DNA from 4 places in the Synechococcus sp. BIOS-E4-1 genome. Region 3 is predicted to be linked to each of the others. Evidence: predicted binding sites of a transcription regulator. Region 3 holds the regulator's gene; each other region holds the start of a gene.

Region 1 (4,124 bases), 480 kb from region 3:
AGGGAGTCGGCGACCCGGCTCAGCACAGGGCGGCCTCCCTTTTCTGCTCCGTTGTGACCCGCTGTTCATCCAGAATCCAGGTGTCCTTGCAGCCGCCACCCTGGGAGGAATTCACCACTAGAGAACCTCGCTTTAGGGCAACACGGGTGAGTCCACCTGGGCTGACCCAATTGCTTTTTCCACGCAGCACGTAAGGGCGAAGATCCACATGACATGGGTAAAGCTCCCCCTCGCTGAGCGATGGCACGGTGGAGAGCTGAAGCGTTGGCTGGGCGATGAAGTTGCGTGGATTCTCCCTGATCTTCGAATCGAAGTCGGCCAATTCTGAGCGGCTTGCCTGCGGTCCGATCAGCATCCCGTAGCCCCCTGCTTCGGCAACGGATTTCACCACTAGCTGTTCAAGGTTGTCGAGGACGAACTGGCGATCCTCTGACCGTGCGCACAGATAGGTGTGAACGTTCTCGATGACTGGCTCCTCACCGAGGTAGTAGCGAATCATTGCCGGCACATGGGCATAGATGAGCTTGTCATCGGCAACTCCTGTTCCCGGCGCATTGGCGATGGAGAGCCTGCCCTGACGCAGCACATCCATGAGGCCGGAGACTCCCAGCATGGAGTCTTTGCGAAAAACGGTTGGATCGAGGAAGTCGTCGTCGATGCGGCGATAGATCACATCCACTCGCGTGCGACCGTTCGTGCTGCGCATCCAAACACTATTGTCCTCGCAGATCAGATCCCTTCCTTCGACTAATGGGATGCCCATTTGCTGGGCCAGGTAGCTGTGCTCGAAGTAAGCACTGTTCAAAACCCCTGGAGTCAGGATCACAACCTGTGGTGAATCGCTCCAGGGAGCCAGGTCCTGGAGGGTTCGAAACAGGTGGGACGGGTAATCGTCAATGGGTTTGACGGTGCGCCCCTCGAACAGGCTGGGGAAAAGGCGTTTCATGACCCGTCTGTTTTCGAGGAAGTAGGCAACGCCTGACGGACAGCGCAGGTTGTCTTCCAGTACACGCCAGTGGCCGTCGCCATCGCGAATCAGGTCCAGGCCTGAGATGTGGCACCAACGATTGAACGGCAGTTCAATGCCCTGCATCTGGGGGAGCCAGCCTGATGAACTCTCCACGTCCTCACGGTCGATGACGCCGTCACGAATGATCAGCTGAGAGCCATAGACGTCGGCGAGGAAGCAGTCGATGGCCTCCAATCGTTGCAGCAGTCCCTGCTCCAGGGCCTTCCATTCGCTAAGGGCAATCAGTCGAGGCAGGGGATCGAATGGAAGAATCCGTTCGCTACCCTCCTGGCCAGAGTCATTGAGGCGAAAGGTGGCTCCAAGCCGGCGTAGCAAGTTGCTTGCAGAGGCATGGTTGCGTTTCAGTTCCGGCAGGCCAATCTGTCCCAGTGAACTGAGCAGGGGGGCCAGATTCTTACGGGGACAGGCTGTACCACTGCAGAAATATTCGTCGTAGCCGACCGATGGTCTGTAGTCGGTGAACATCCCTTCAAGGCGGGTTTACTTGATCCAAGAGCTCGCTCCAGCCACGTCTTGTGACTGTTGCTACGAATCCTTGTTGAGGGTGATCTGATCTCCAAAGATCACAAAATTTGTGTAGTGCTCGGTACGCAATTCACTGATACGAGCTCGATCAGCAGATCACCACGCGTTGCTGAAATGTTCTCAGCTGTTGCAGTGAAAAGAGAGCTGATGACCAGGCAGTCGAAACCGGATGGTTTTTCTGTTTGCAGCCGGAGGACTCCCTGGAGCTTGAAAGGGATTGCTTGCAGCTTTGCCCGATGTTCGATTGAACCACATCAACTCTGATCCAAGTAGAAACTGAGTTTTAGCCACTCAGATCTTTCGATTTGGCCGCATTCAAAAGAATGGATTGCTCAGTGGCTGTAAGCTACACCCCGATATTTCAGCTCGACCACAATCGGGCGAGCCTCTGCCTGACGTGCCCGATAAGTCTGCCTGCGATAGGTGAGTTGAACAGTTGGCTTTTTTACAAAATCTTTGTGCTGATTGTAGGTGTGACCGCGATAGAGAAGTGCGCTCATGATCGGTTCTCCGAAGCAAGCTCAGGTCCCCGTTCCATGGCCTGAGTCGTACTGCGCTTCATTCAAGGATGAAGTGAACGATGTGTAGCTGTGACTACAGATGATTGTGATTGATTGGTTTGTTGCTCTGGTGTTCGTGTTGATACCAGTTTCGAAAGGTTTTGGATTCAGTGGCTGCTGATGTTTTGTAGCTCATTGAACATATTGCTGAACAACTGGCTTCCACTCTGTTGCAGATATCCGCCGAGTTGCTCCCAGTCACTGCGGAGTCGATTGGCTCCATTACTCCCCATCGCGCTAACGATGTAAGCGGCGTCGGATTGAATCCATCGCTCCAGGTTTGGCCCTGAGATTTCGAGATGACACTGGAGGCCAAAGGCATGCCGGCCGATCCTGAACACCTGTTCGGGGCAGTGCAATGACGAACCAAGCAAGGTGGCGTCATGGGGTAGTCGGATGCGATCGCCGTGCCAGTGCAGGACCAGTGCACTTGGATCAAGGCCATCAAGCAGGGGTTCTTCTTTGGAATTCCGCAGCCAGTGAATGGCGCCAATACCCAGCTCTTTCAGTGCCTGTGGTGGGTCGCCCACCTCGAGTGGTCCCACCGATCCTCCAGCCGCCACAGCGAGCAGCTGGGCACCCAGACAGATTCCCAGCACGGGTTTTTTCTGCTGATGCCAGATCGATAACCATTCCAGCTCGCGTTGAAGCCACTTCATGTGTGGCTCATTGCGGTCGTTCACCCCCATCGGGCCGCCAAGCACCACAGCAATCGTGTTCGGGAGGCTGGCTGGATCGAGCAGGACTTCGCCGAGATCTGGACGGATCGTCTGGATGCTCATTCCCCGTTGAATCGCGAGTTCACGAATCAGATCAGGACCCTCATGATCAACGTGCTGAACCACCAGCAGGGAGTGATTCACAACAAGAGGTAGCGCTGGGCGAGGGGCAGAGTCTCGGCGGGCTCGCAGGTGAGCAGGTTGCCATCGGCGAACACCTCATAGGTCTGCGGGTCCACATTCACCTTGGGCAGGGCCGCATTAAGCTTGAGCGCACTCTTGCCCACGCTCCGGGTCTCCTTCACCGCCATGCAGATGCGTTCCAGACCTAGCTGGCGTTGGATGTCGGCATCCATCGCGGCTTCGCTCACGAAGGTGAGACAACTGGGAGCCAGGGCTTTGCCGAAGGCGCCGAACATCGGGCGGCCGTGCACGGGCCCTGGAGTCGGAATTGAGGCATTGGCGTCTCCCATCTGGGCCCACACAATCGAGCCGCCCTTGATCACCAGCTCAGGTCGGATGCCGAAGAAGCCTGGTTTCCAAAGCACCAGATCAGCGAGCTTGCCGGTTTCGATGGATCCCACTTCGTTGCTGATGCCATGGGCGATTGCGGGATTGATCGTCACCTTGGCGATGTAGCGCTTGAGGCGGTGGTTGTCGTTGCGATCGGAGTCTTCCGGCAGTGCGCTGCGCTGCAGCTTCATCTTGTGAGCTGTCTGGAAGGTTCGCGTGATCACCTCGCCGACACGGCCCATGGCCTGGGAGTCGCTGGCGATGATCGAGAAGGCGCCCAGGTCGTGAAGGATGTCTTCAGCGGCGATCGTTTCGCGACGGATGCGTGACTCGGCGAAGGCCACGTCTTCGGGAATCTTCGGATCCAGATGGTGGCAGACCATCAGCATGTCGAGGTGCTCCTCGAGCGTGTTGGTGGTGTAGGGCCTTGTGGGGTTGGTGCTGCTCGGCAACACATTGGCTTCGCCGCAGATCTTGATGATGTCCGGTGCATGGCCGCCACCGGCGCCCTCGGTATGGAAGGTGTGAATCGTTCGCCCCTTGATGGCGGCAATCGTGTCTTCAACGAAACCGGCTTCGTTGAGCGTGTCGGTGTGGATGCAGACCTGCACGTCCATCCGATCAGCGACGGAAAGACAGGTATCGATTGTGGCTGGTGTGGTGCCCCAGTCTTCATGCAGTTTGAGACCGCAGGCACCGGCGCGCACCTGCTCTTCGAGGGCTTCCGGAGTACTGGCATTGCCCTTGCCGAAGAATCCCAAGTTCACGGGAAGCCCC
Region 2 (4,124 bases), 470 kb from region 3:
AACTGTGAAAGAAAGTTAGTAGTAAACCAGTCTCGATGACTTTCGTGGCTTCGGCAGGGTTACTGAAAACATCACCAATGAGCCGGATCATGGCCCGAACTCTGTAGTTTTCACCGAGCTTTCTCTGCTGAAACGGTGGCGTCGATAACGGTTCAGCCCCCCAGATAAGCCATCTCTGCATGAGCGGCGCTCCCGGAAGCCGCCCGGCCCTCTTCGCTGTACTGGTCGAGTCTCTGCTGCCAGAGAGAGCAAATTGCTCGCTCCAGGTCGTCGTCACTGGTCAGAGCCGGTTTCAGATCTGTTCCACAGGATGCAAACAGACAAGTGAAGGCTTGCCCATCAGCGGTGATGCGCAGGCGGTTGCAGTCTCCACAAAAGGGCTCACTGATTGAGGCGATCACACCGATGTCTGCGGCGCCATCGCGATAACGCCAGCGCAGGGCGGTGCCACCTGGGGAGCGCCCGAGTGACAACAACGGCCAATGGCGGCTGATGCGATCAATCATCACGGCGGCAGGCAGAACCTGCTCCATGGCCCAGCCGTTGCGATTACCCACATCCATATATTCGATCAAGCGCAGCTCCAGCCCTTGCTGACGCGCCAACATCGCCAGAGGAATCAACTGATCGTCGTTGACGCCCCGCTGGATCACCGCATTGAGCTTTAGGGCCCCAGAAGCAGGGTCAAATCCTGCAGAACGAGCTGCCTCAAGACCAGCCAGCACCTGCTGAATCAGGCGGGCTCCGGCTGGTTCCCCACCGCGCAGACCAGCCATACGCGCCACCACCACAGCCTCGACCGCATCGAGACTGATAGTGATCCGATCAAGACCAGCAGCGCGCAGAGCAAGAGCCCGTTCCTGCGTCAGCAACACACCGTTGCTGGTGAGTGCCACCTGACGCAAACCCTGCAAGGGGTCTCCAGGAGTGGCACGCCCGCAAGCCACCTGCTCAAGTAGCGGCAGCAACCGATCACTCAGCAACGGTTCGCCTCCAGTGAGCCGAAGGGTGTGTGCTCCCAGCCTGGAAGCAACCCGGATGAGGCGCAATTGCTGCTCAAGACTGAGCAGCCCAGGAGGATCCTCAGCATCAGGGCAGCAATAGGGACAGGCCAGATTGCAGCGGGCCGTGAGCGACAACCGCAGCACCCCGAGCGCTCGAGCCCGCTGGTCAATCGGGGGAAATGCGGCAATCATCCAGTCAACGCTTTCAGATCAAGGGGCCGATTGACATTGACCAGCTGATCAGGAGGTAATTTCAGCGTGTCATGAGGAATGCACCCAAGCCACTCGCGCCAACGGCCCTTCCCCTCCGTCAGCTCGTCATCAAGCGCCTTGCGATACGAAGCACCGCACGGATAGATCCCAAAGAGGTGCTGGAGCCTGGAGCCGTCATCGGCAACAAGCGCCCTGGCTGGCTGCTGTCTCCAGCGAAGGATCAATTGCTGCAATGCATCCAGACGTAGGCCCGGCATATCCACAGGCAGTGTGAGCAGCGCTTCATCATCACGATCATGCAGAACACAGCTCAAAGCCCAGAGGGGGCCTGCAGGCTGCCAGGGCTCCGCTTGAACAGTCACTCCCTTGCGCGTGCTGAGCAACGCGTGATGCGTGTCATGACCCGTCATCACACACACATCAAGACCCGCTGAGCGCACCAACTGGACCTGAGCCTCAAGCCAGCTCGATCCATCCGGATGGGTCAGCAAAGCTTTGTCGGCACCCATGCGACGACTGGCACCACCGGCAAGAACAACGCCCAGAAGACGACGAGACATAGGACCGAAGATCTTGGGCCTTGGTAACACCTCAAGCCAACGACTTTGCAGTTACAACGACTACCAAAAAGACTCAGGTCGCTGATGCACGAAAGTAATGCTGAGGCCCCAACACTGCAATTTTGTAGCCAATGCAACGATTCATGTAGCCGCCAAATGGTGCAATTATCAGGCGGTCTGCATGAGCGCCGCACCTTGAAATCCTGAGTGCCTTCGTTTCGACACCGGGGTTTGAATCTCCACACCAACAAACCCCATGCTTGGCGAACTCTGGTCATTCCAGGGGAGATATCGAACACTCCATCTCACCTGGTTTGCATTCTTTTTAACTTTTGTCGTTTGGTTCAACCTGGCGCCACTGGCCACAACAGTGAAAGCTGATCTTGGCCTAACCGTCGGCCAGATCCGTACGGTTGCAATCTGCAATGTTGCGCTCACCATTCCCGCTCGTGTGCTGATTGGCATGTTGCTGGATAAATTCGGGCCTCGACTCACCTATTCCACCCTGCTGGTGTTCTCGGTGATTCCCTGCCTGATGTTTGCATCAGCACAGGATTTCAATCAACTGGTGGTGGCCCGTCTGCTGCTCTCCATCGTGGGCGCCGGCTTCGTGATCGGCATCCGCATGGTTGCCGAATGGTTCCCTCCCAAAGAGATCGGCCTGGCAGAGGGCATCTATGGCGGTTGGGGCAACTTCGGCTCAGCCTTCTCAGCACTGAGCCTGGTTGCGCTTGCTGGCTTTATTTCCTTCTCCGGGGGATTCGAACTGCCAACTGGTGCAACCCTGAACTGGAGAGGAGCGATTGCTTTAACGGGTATCATCTCCGCCGTTTATGGAGTGATTTACTTCTTCAACGTCAGCGATACCCCGCCAGGAAAAGAGTATCAACGTCCCGAGAAGACTGCAGGTCTTGAAGTCACGTCGATGAGGGATTTCTGGGGACTACTCGGCATGAATGTTCCCTTCGCCGCAATCCTCTGTGTTCTGTGTTGGAGACTTCAGAAAGTTGGATTCCTGAACACTGGAACTTATCTACTGGCCCTGCTGGCTGTTCTCATCTGGTTCATCTTTCAAACCTGGGGAATCATCCGAACCAACCGTGATCTGATCATGGGAACCAAGGTGTATCCCAAGGAAGATCGTTATGAGTTCCGTCAGGTGGCCATCCTCGAACTCACCTACATCGTGAACTTCGGTTCTGAGCTGGCTGTTGTTTCGATGCTGCCAACATTCTTTGAAACCACTTTCGACCTGCCGAAGGCGACAGCTGGAATCCTGGCCTCCTGTTTCGCTTTCGTGAATTTAGTGGCGAGACCGGCCGGCGGATTGATTTCCGACAAGCTCGGCAGCCGAAAAAACACCATGGGCTTTCTCACAGCCGGACTGGGCATCGGCTATCTGGTGATGAGCCTGATCAAACCAGGCACATTCAGCGGTTCCACAGGCATCTTCATTGCTGTGGTGATCACCATGCTTGCTTCCTTCTTCGTTCAATCCGGGGAAGGCGCAACATTCGCCCTCGTACCGCTGGTGAAGCGTCGCGTAACGGGTCAGGTGGCAGGCCTGGTTGGTGCCTACGGCAATGTCGGCGCCGTGACTTACCTCACCATTTTCAGCCTGCTGCCGCTCTGGATGGGTGGAGGCAAAGATCCTTCCCCTGAGGTGATTGCAGCCTCCAACAGTGCCTTCTTCCAGATTCTGGGCATCGCAGGACTGATCGTGGCTTTCTTCTGCTTCTTCTTCCTCAAGGAACCCAAAGGATCCTTCGCTGAGTTGCACGAGGGCGAAAGTCCATCGCCATCCGCGCCTGCGATGGCTCGCTGATCAATCAGCACTCTCGACTGAGATCACGGATCCCTGGTGCTGTCTGCACCGGGGATCTCTCATTCCATCGGACTTCTTTGATGACCAGTCCCTGCGCGAGCGTTAAGAGTCAGTGTCCTTACTGCGGCGTGGGTTGCGGTCTGGAACTGATGCCACCGGGAGAAGCGGGAAAATCCGTGAAACGGGACGCCGAAGGCAACCCGATGTGGACTGCGCGAGGCAACAAACAACATCCATCGAACCTGGGACAGGTCTGCATCAAGGGGGCCACGGTGGGAGAGACCCTGGCCCGGGGAAGGCTCACTCAGCCTCTCTACCGGCCGACATTCAATGATGATTTCCAGCCGATCAGCTGGGACAGTGCCTTTGACCTGCTGACAGGGCGCATTCGCAGCACCCTCAGCGGCAAAGGTGCCGATGCCATCGCCATGTACGGCTCAGGCCAGTTCCACACCGAGGACTACTACATGGCCCAGAAGTTCTTGAAAGGAGCTCTGGGCACCAACAATTTCGATGCCAATT
Region 3 (4,124 bases):
AGTGGTTCTGGCCAGAACTTCTCCCTCAATGGTGATGGCCACATTGGGACGTACATCCGGGAAGGCGTAAACCACTCGCTCACCACGCAGCACATTGGCCGCTGAGCGCAGCAGCACCACCCAGGTGCCAGGTTTTCGGATGGCTTTTTCCAGTCTTTCAATGTCCTGGCGGGGCACGAGGATGATCTGGCGATCAGGTGCCTGTCCTGGCAGAACTTTCTGAAAGGCCTGCAGATTGGCTTCCCGCAACACCTGGTCAATCACTTGCCGGGCTTGATCAGGACGATCCAGCTTGAGCGTGACGGTGGCCAGTGGCTGACCACTGCTGATGGCCACATCTCCACGCCGCAGTGCCAGCAGGTTCTCCTCCAGTTGCTGGAGCTCCGCTTCACCGGAGCTGATGCGTTCGCGCACCGCCTGAAGTTCATCATCCGTGCGCTGGATTTCCGCATCGCGGTTGCGCACGTCCTGGCTGAGTCTCTGTCGTTCAGCTTCAAGTCGGCGCGTCTGTTCCTGCAGCGGTTGAAGTGTGCTGCGCAGCTCACCGGCCCGGGCCTCTGCATCAGCCAGGATCTTCCTGGCTTTGATTTCATCGGCGCGAGCCTCCTCGAGTTGTTGACGGGCCTTGCGTTGAGCCTTGCGGCTTCCTTTCAGATCTGAGCGACTGCTGCGCAGGCGTGCTTCCAGGTCGTTGAGTTCAAACAGTCCAACCCGCAGCTGACGGCTCACCAGCAGCATCAGCCCCAGCGACAGGGCGCTGATCAGGCTCCCCGTCAGCACTGTGATCACCACCGCGGTTTGACGTGGGCGAAGACCAAAAAGGCTCAGCCGGGCCTTGCCGACCCTTGAACCCAGTCGATCACCAAGGGTGGAGAGCACCCCCCCGAGGATCAACAGGGACAGCAGCAGAAGCCAGCCGGTCACGGACGGTCAAACATGCGGCAGGCCGCTGAGGTGCTGCCCATCTTCACCTGTCGAGGGATTAACTGAAACGTTTGGCCAGTGCAATCGGATCGAGAACGGTGATTTTCTTGCGGTCAATTTCGACCAGGCCTGAATTGCGTAGATCGCCAAGCAGTCGCGTGATCGTGACACGGGTGGATCCGATCGCTTCAGCGATGGCCTGGTGAGACAGACGCAGATCAATGGTGATGCCCTGGGACCCAGGCATGCCGAAGTCCCTGCAGAGAACAAGCAGAAAACTCACCAGACGGGAGGACATATCCCGGTGTGTGAGTGTTTCGATCATGGTCTCGGTCTGCAGAATTCTGCTGGAGAGACCCTGCAGTAACAGCAATCCCACGCTGGTGTCCGCTTCGATCGCCTGGCGCACGGAGCTCGCTGGTGCTGTCACCATCTCCACTCTGGTGAATGCCACGGAGTGATAAAACCGATCGGAGCGATGCCCGGTGAGCAGTGAGAGCACTCCGAACAGGCTGTTTTCCCTCAGCAGGGCAACGGTGATCTCTTCCCCCGACTCGTACACCCTCGACAGACGTACAGCCCCCCTTCGGATCAGATAGACGCGTTCGGCGGGGTCGCCAGGGAAAAAGATTGTCTTGTTCCGCTCCACCATTTCGGTGCTGGCACCATCCAGATCACGGATCACTTCCAGCAGGGTTCTGCTGGCGGGGTTGGGCGCATTGGTCAGGCTTGTCTCTGTGGATCGCCCAGGTTGGGGAGCAGTCCGACTGAAGCCGCGCATCACTTCGGCCATGACCAACGCATCAATGCGGGGAAGTTAAGGAGCGATGCGCCGTCACCCTGTAGCAACGCACACGGTTCTTCTGGCTCAGTCCCCATGGAGTGCATTCAGCTGTGCGGCCATGAGTTGCTTGAGCCCTGGTTCGGCAAGGTCCAGAAGGCTGTTGAGCTGCCGGCGACTGAATGGTGCACCCTCGGCAGTGCCTTGCAGCTCGAGCAGATCGCCGGCGTTGTTCATCACCACATTGAGATCCACATCGGCCCGGCTGTCTTCGCTGTAGTCCAGATCAAGCAGAGGATGCCCCTCGATCAGGCCCACAGAGACCGCTGCCACTTGGTTGATGACCGGATTGGTGCTGATGCGGCCTTGTGCAAGCAGCCGTTCGCAGGCCTTCTGCAGGGCGAGCCATGCGCCGGTGATGGCCGCTGTCCGGGTCCCCGCATCCGCCTGAATCACATCGCAGTCGATCAGCAGTGTGTTCTCACCCAAAGCCCCCATGTCGATTGCGGCGCGAAGGCTGCGGCCGATCAGGCGTTGGATCTCCTGGGTTCGTCCTGACAGTTTCATCAGTTCCCTGCGCTGACGATCAGGAGTGGATCCCGGCAGCAGTCGGTATTCAGCGCTGAGCCACCCCAGGCCCTGATCACGTCGCCAGCGAGGGACACCGTCTTCCTGGCAGACGCTGCAGAGCACGGTGGTACGTCCGGTGCGAACGATGACGGAGCTCAGAGCGAAACCCATGGGATCCCAGTCGACAGAGAAGGCCCTGAGGTCGGCGGGTTGGCGGCCATCTTGGCGATCAACGTTGCGCTGGGGTTCGCTCATGGGGAAAGGTTCGGGATCTTGAGCCTGCCAGTTGGCCTAGAGACACCAGGGATGGTGTCAAAGGGATTGTGATTTGCATTTTCGCCGCTAGATTCGAGTTCCGCTGGGTCGATTCGATTCCAGTTACGACGGAAGCGACCGAGATGACAGCCAGCCTGAGCCCAAGCCATCGCTCCCGCGAGCAGAGCGGCGCCGATCAACGGGCTCTGAACCGTACCGGCCTGCATCCCCTGCCCTCGCTTCAGCCTCATCAGCCACTGCATCTGGTGGCTCCTGAGGGGCAGTTGCAGGTGCATACCGCCCCGTATCGAGGCAGTTTCGGCACAGTGCTCAGTCAGGCACTGCGATCCGCTGGGCTTGGCAGCCGTGTCGCAGTGATGCAGTTCCTCAAGGGTGGAGTCGCACAGGGGCCTGATGCGGCGATCACGCTCTGCGATCGCATGGTCTGGATGAGGCCTGCAGTGATGGGATGTCTTTCAGATCCGGCCAGCTCAACTGAACCCACGACTGTGGATGCTGTGCAGGCGGTCTGGCAGATCTGTCGCCGCCACCTCGCCAGTGGTGATCTCGATCAATTGGTGCTGGATGAACTCGGTTTGGCTATCGCACTGGGCTATCTGAACGAAGCTGAGGTGCGTGACAGCCTGGATGCACGCCCTGGTTCCATGGATGTGATCATCACAGGACCGTCGATCCCGGAATCTCTCATGGGCCTGGCCGATCAAGTGACGGAACTGCGTAGGGGTTTCTGATGCTCAAGAACGACCGTTGGATCACGGAACAGGCTGCCGCAGGCATGCTCGAACCCTTTCAGAGAGGCTTGATTCGTCATCTGGATCCTGAACAGAAGCTTGCACCTGTTCTCAGCTTTGGATGTTCCTCCTACGGCTACGACCTGCGTTTATCGCCTCGGGAATTTCTGATTTTCAAGCATGTTCCTGGAACAGTGATGAACCCCAAACGGTTCAATCCTGGAAATCTTGAGCCCACAGAGCTTCACCATGATGACGATGGTGACTACTTCATTCTTCCAGCCCATTCCTATGGCTTGGGTGTGGCTCTGGAAAAGATGAAGGTCCCGCCGAACATCACCGTGATCTGCCTGGGCAAAAGCACTTATGCACGTCTGGGAATCATCGTGAACACCACACCGGCTGAAGCCAGCTGGGAGGGGCATCTCACGCTTGAATTCAGCAACAGTTCAGGAGCTGACTGCCGCATCTATGCCAATGAAGGCATCTGCCAACTGCTGTTTTTCGAAGGCGATCCCTGTGACACCACCTATAGCGATCGCCAAGGCAAATACCAGCATCAACCTGAAAAGGTGACACTGGCCAAGGTTTAAGGCCGACAAGACATGGATCTCGCCTCTCGGTCAGGGAGCCAATCGCGCCTTGTGCAGGCGGTTTTTCTCGTACCAGTCAGCGAACTCAGGTGCCCAGCTCTGGAGATGGGGCCACATCAAGTCACAGAGCTCTCTGATTTCCTGTTGCGCGTCAAGTTTGGAACGCAGATCGAGGAAGTGAAGGAAGGCTCGCAGACTGAAACTGACAACAAAATGCTGTCTGTAGTCAAACGGCAGGATGCCTCGGGC
Region 4 (4,124 bases), 490 kb from region 3:
CAAGACAGCGGGCGCCGCCACGATCACGGCGATGATCAGCACCCACAAGCAGACGATCGTCCAGCGACGATGAGAAAAGGAAGAAAACATCGATCAGACCTCCACCATGCGTCCCTTCTGCGGGAAAAGACCGGCAGGACGGAACTGGAGGAACACAACGATCAGAGCGAAAATCATCACCTGAGCCATGCTCGTTGTGGCGAAAAAGCTCACCAACTGCTCCAGCGGTGCCGGCATCTCGGGCCAGAGCGTGAGCAAGCGACCAGCACCGATCAGATCCGTCAACAAACCGATTGAAAAGGAAGCAAGAACAGTGCCAAGCAGGTTTCCGACCCCACCCAGCACAACAACCATGAAACAACCAACGATGTAAGACGTCCCGACGTTGGGGCCAACCGACCCCAGCAGAGACACGGCCACTCCAGCCACTCCAGCGAGACCGGATCCGATGCCGAAGGTGAGCACGTCAACGGTGTCGGTGGGGATTCCGAGGCAATCACTCATCGAGCGGTTCTGGGTGACGGCACGGATGCGCATTCCCCAGACACTGCGATTCAAAAACAAGCTGACACCAACCACCGCGAGAACGGTCATCACGATGATCACCAAGCGAGGGACAGGAAAGGTCAGGTCCATCCACTCAAGTCCGCCACGCATCCACTGCGGAGCCGTGACATCCACATTGCGTGCATCCGCTCGAGCTATGCGGTTGATCTGCGAAGCCAGAACCCCTGCAAGACAAACCCCAAAACAGGCCGACAGAGCCCAGGAGCCAAAACGAATCAAACGCGCACGCTTCGCGATCAACCACTGAGCGGGAAGCACCAACGGCAAACCAAATCCGCTCACCAGAGCGAGGACCAATCCTGCGGCATAAGCCATCGGCACACTGCGCACAAACTGCTGCAAAATCAGACTGACTCCCCAGGTAGCCAGCAGTGTTTCCAGAGGGCTGCCGTAAAGACGACGAATGACGGTTCGCTCTAAAAGGATGCCGACGACACCGCTGACGACAAAGGCCAGGGGAATCGCAATCAACACATAGACGTTGTAGAAGGGCTGCATTGCAGGCAGCTTGAAGATGAGCTGCACCACATAGGTCGTGTAGGCCCCGAGCATGATCAACTCACCATGGGCGAGGTTGATCACGCCCATCAGGCCAAACACAATCGCCAATCCAAGTGCAGCCATCAGCAGGACCGAACCGATGGCGACACCATTGAACAGGCTTTCAAAAAGCAGTTGCACGGAAGTCGGGACTGAAACAGTCGGTGGAACAACAAAAGGAGGAGTCCCATGAGGAACTCCTCCAAAGACCAATCAGTGATCAGTCAATGAATGAAACTGAATCAGAGCTTGTACTTACCGCCTTTAGAGGAATCGGTGTGGTCACAGGCATAGCCACTGGAATCAGGGTGGATCTGGTTCCAAGCCTGCGGTGACACAGGACCATTGGTCTCTTCAAGGATCGCGAACTGACCGTCTTTGGTGATCTGACCGATCCGAACCGTCTGAGAGAGGTGATGGTTTGGCATCACTTTCACAGGACCCTGAGGTGCATCAAACTCGATACCAATCAGCGCTTTACGCACTTTGTCGTCGTCAAAGCTATTGGCTTTTTCGACAGCAGCTTTCCAGAGATACACCATGTTGTATGCCGACTCTTGCGGGTCAGCAACCATGCGATCGGCGCCGTACTTGGCCTTGAAGTCTGCAGCAAACTTCTTGGAAGCAGGTGTATCGATCGACATCATGTAGTTCCATGCGCCGTAGTGACCCTCAAGAAATTCAGGTCCAATCGTGCTGATTTCTTCTTCAGCGATGGAATAACTCATCACGTAATAACCATTGGCCGGTGTGATCCCAGCATCTTGTATCTGCTTGAAGAAAGCGACGTTCTGGTCGCCGTTGAGGGTGTTGATGATGACGCCACCATCCGGGAGGGCTTTTTTGATCTTGGCGATAATTGGAGCTACCTCTGTATTCCCTAGAGGCAGATAATCCTCGCCGACAACCTTGCCACCGAGCTGCTCAACCTGCGCCTTGGTGATCGTATTGGACGTGCGAGGGAACACATAGTCCGATCCAACCAGGAAGAAGTCCTTACCAGCAGCAGGTGACTTCTCATACATGAATTTGGTGGCCGGTTCCGATTGTTGATTCGGGGTTGCGCCGGTGTAGAAGATGTTGCTCGAACATTCCTGGCCTTCGTACTGAATCGGGTAATACAGGAAGGCATTCTTCGACTCATAGACCGGCAGCATTTCCTTCCGGCTGGCTGAAGTCCAGCCACCAAAAACAACTGGCACCTTGTCTTGGTCGATCAGCTTCTTCGATTTCTCAGCGAAGGTCGGCCATGTGGATGCACCATCTTCAACGATGGTTTCAATGATGTATTTCTTGCCATCAACCTCAACGCCCCCGGCAGCGTTGATTTCTGCGATGGCCATCTTCTCGGTATCAACGAGGGTCTTCTCCGAGATGGCCATGGTGCCTGTCAGAGAATGAAGGATGCCAACAGTGACAGTGCAATTTCCTTCGTCATCACAGGTGGCGTTGGTGGCCTGACCGCCACCTGCACATGCCGTGACACCGAGGCCTAGAGAGACAGCAGCCAAGCCAGAAAACAACCGCTTGGACAAAGAATTACTCATGAAATCCTCAATTCAGGATGCTCGCCGAATGGCGGAAGTGACTGAGTAAGACTGATTCAAAATCAGTTTTGTATTAACGAGAACATAATGACGTTAAGGGTCTTGAACAGTGCCTAAGCAAAGTAACTATTGCGACAAATGCGCATCAAGCAAGGAATGAGATTACATCCACTTACACCAAAAGTAATTCGGTATCAACGACAGCAAAAGCAATGACAATTATTGAATACGTCTTTAATTTGGTAGCTGTTGTATCAGAAATCCAACAACAGAATCCAGGCCTTCTCCGCTTTGGAGATTGGTGAAGCACCAGGGACGGCCTGCACGCATTCGTTGGGCATCACGCTCCATCACCCCCAAGTCGGCTCCAACGAAAGGTGCCAGATCGATCTTGTTGATCACAAGCAAGTCTGAGCGGGTGATGCCTGGGCCGCCCTTGCGCGGGATCTTGTCACCAGCAGCAACATCGATCACGTAGATGCACAAGTCCACCAGCTCAGGACTGAAGCTGGCGGCCAAATTATCGCCACCGCTTTCCACCAACACCACATCCAAGTCGGGAAACTGGGCTTCCAGCTCAGACACCGCAGACCGATTGATCGAGCAATCCTCCCGAATCGCTGTATGCGGACATCCTCCAGTTTCGACTCCACGGATCCGCTCTGGCTCCAAGGCCCCTGCCTGGGTCAGAAACTGAGCATCCTCCTGGGTGTAGATGTCATTGGTGACAACAGCCAGCTGCAACTGATCGCGCAGCTCTCTGCAAAGAGCCTCAACCAATGCGGTCTTCCCCGAGCCCACCGGTCCGGCAACACCTAAACGAAGCTTGCTAGCCATCAACTTCGAAACAAGCGGGAATACAACTCAGCATGGGCCAGCTGCGCCATCGAGACGCCAACACCACTGTTCCAAAGCTCATGGGGGTGAACAGCAGACAACTGTTCAGCCACATCCACGATCTGGGGGAGCAGGCGTTGCTGCAGAACCTGGGCTCTTGTTGGCCCCAATGGCACTAAACGCACAGCAGCACTGAGTTGATTGGCAACCCAGCCGTAGAGATAGCCCTCAACCATTTCCCGCTCAGCGACCTGCAGAGCAACGGAGGCCCATGCCCATGCAGCAGGCCATGCCAGAGGAAGCGCTTCTGGAAGAGGGTGACCCAGGTCTGCGAGCAGCACAAGCAACGAACCACCCATCTGACGCTGTTGGGCACGCAGCTCTGCAGCTTCGCGCGTCGCCAACAGCCAGCCATCCAGATCAATCACCCGGGTTCGCGCACTGGCATCAGCACTGGCCTGCCAATGCCTCAGATCAGCTGCCAACTCCGGGAGCGCTGCGGCTTCGAGGCGCAAGCCACCCCGCTGAAGCTCTGCAGCAAGCCACAGCTCAATCCCATGTTCATCCCTGAGAGCACCGGATTGAATCAACACCTCCAATCCCTCGGAATAACTGAATGCACCCACGGGCAGC

Evidence for each region. The regulator NtcA, encoded in region 3, controls nitrogen genes in cyanobacteria. The targets are predictions, from matches to a motif close to GTANCNNNNGNTAC.
Region 1: the regulator NtcA is predicted to act here: its motif matches at 2,140-2,153, upstream of SynBIOSE41_RS17465 (DUF4278 domain-containing protein).
Region 2: the regulator NtcA is predicted to act here: its motif matches at 1,902-1,915, upstream of SynBIOSE41_RS17510 (molybdenum cofactor guanylyltransferase).
Region 4: the regulator NtcA is predicted to act here: its motif matches at 2,777-2,790, upstream of urtA (urea ABC transporter substrate-binding protein).

What each region holds. Positions count from the first base shown of each region.
Region 1 is NZ_CP047935.1:3,244,336-3,248,459, reverse strand. It holds gene SynBIOSE41_RS17475 (alpha-E domain-containing protein) at 1-26, opposite strand, end outside; gene SynBIOSE41_RS17470 (circularly permuted type 2 ATP-grasp protein) at 20-1,495, opposite strand; gene SynBIOSE41_RS17465 (DUF4278 domain-containing protein) at 1,888-2,055, opposite strand; gene SynBIOSE41_RS17460 (type 1 glutamine amidotransferase) at 2,223-2,960, opposite strand; gene ureC (urease subunit alpha) at 2,975-4,124, opposite strand, start outside.
Region 2 is NZ_CP047935.1:3,254,433-3,258,556, forward strand. It holds gene SynBIOSE41_RS17505 (GTP 3',8-cyclase MoaA) at 153-1,196, opposite strand; gene SynBIOSE41_RS17510 (molybdenum cofactor guanylyltransferase) at 1,193-1,777, opposite strand; gene SynBIOSE41_RS17515 (MFS transporter) at 2,034-3,602, shown strand; gene SynBIOSE41_RS17520 (molybdopterin oxidoreductase family protein) at 3,683-4,124, shown strand, end outside.
Region 3 is NZ_CP047935.1:409,800-413,923, forward strand. It holds gene SynBIOSE41_RS01780 (DUF3084 domain-containing protein) at 1-924, opposite strand, end outside; gene ntcA (global nitrogen regulator NtcA) at 983-1,717, opposite strand; gene rph (ribonuclease PH) at 1,793-2,530, opposite strand; gene SynBIOSE41_RS01795 (cob(I)yrinic acid a,c-diamide adenosyltransferase) at 2,674-3,282, shown strand; gene dcd (dCTP deaminase) at 3,282-3,875, shown strand; gene thyX (FAD-dependent thymidylate synthase) at 3,906-4,124, opposite strand, start outside.
Region 4 is NZ_CP047935.1:3,237,415-3,241,538, forward strand. It holds gene urtC (urea ABC transporter permease subunit UrtC) at 1-90, opposite strand, end outside; gene SynBIOSE41_RS17415 (branched-chain amino acid ABC transporter permease) at 94-1,248, opposite strand; gene urtA (urea ABC transporter substrate-binding protein) at 1,350-2,654, opposite strand; gene ureG (urease accessory protein UreG) at 2,889-3,491, opposite strand; gene SynBIOSE41_RS17430 (urease accessory protein UreF) at 3,491-4,124, opposite strand, start outside.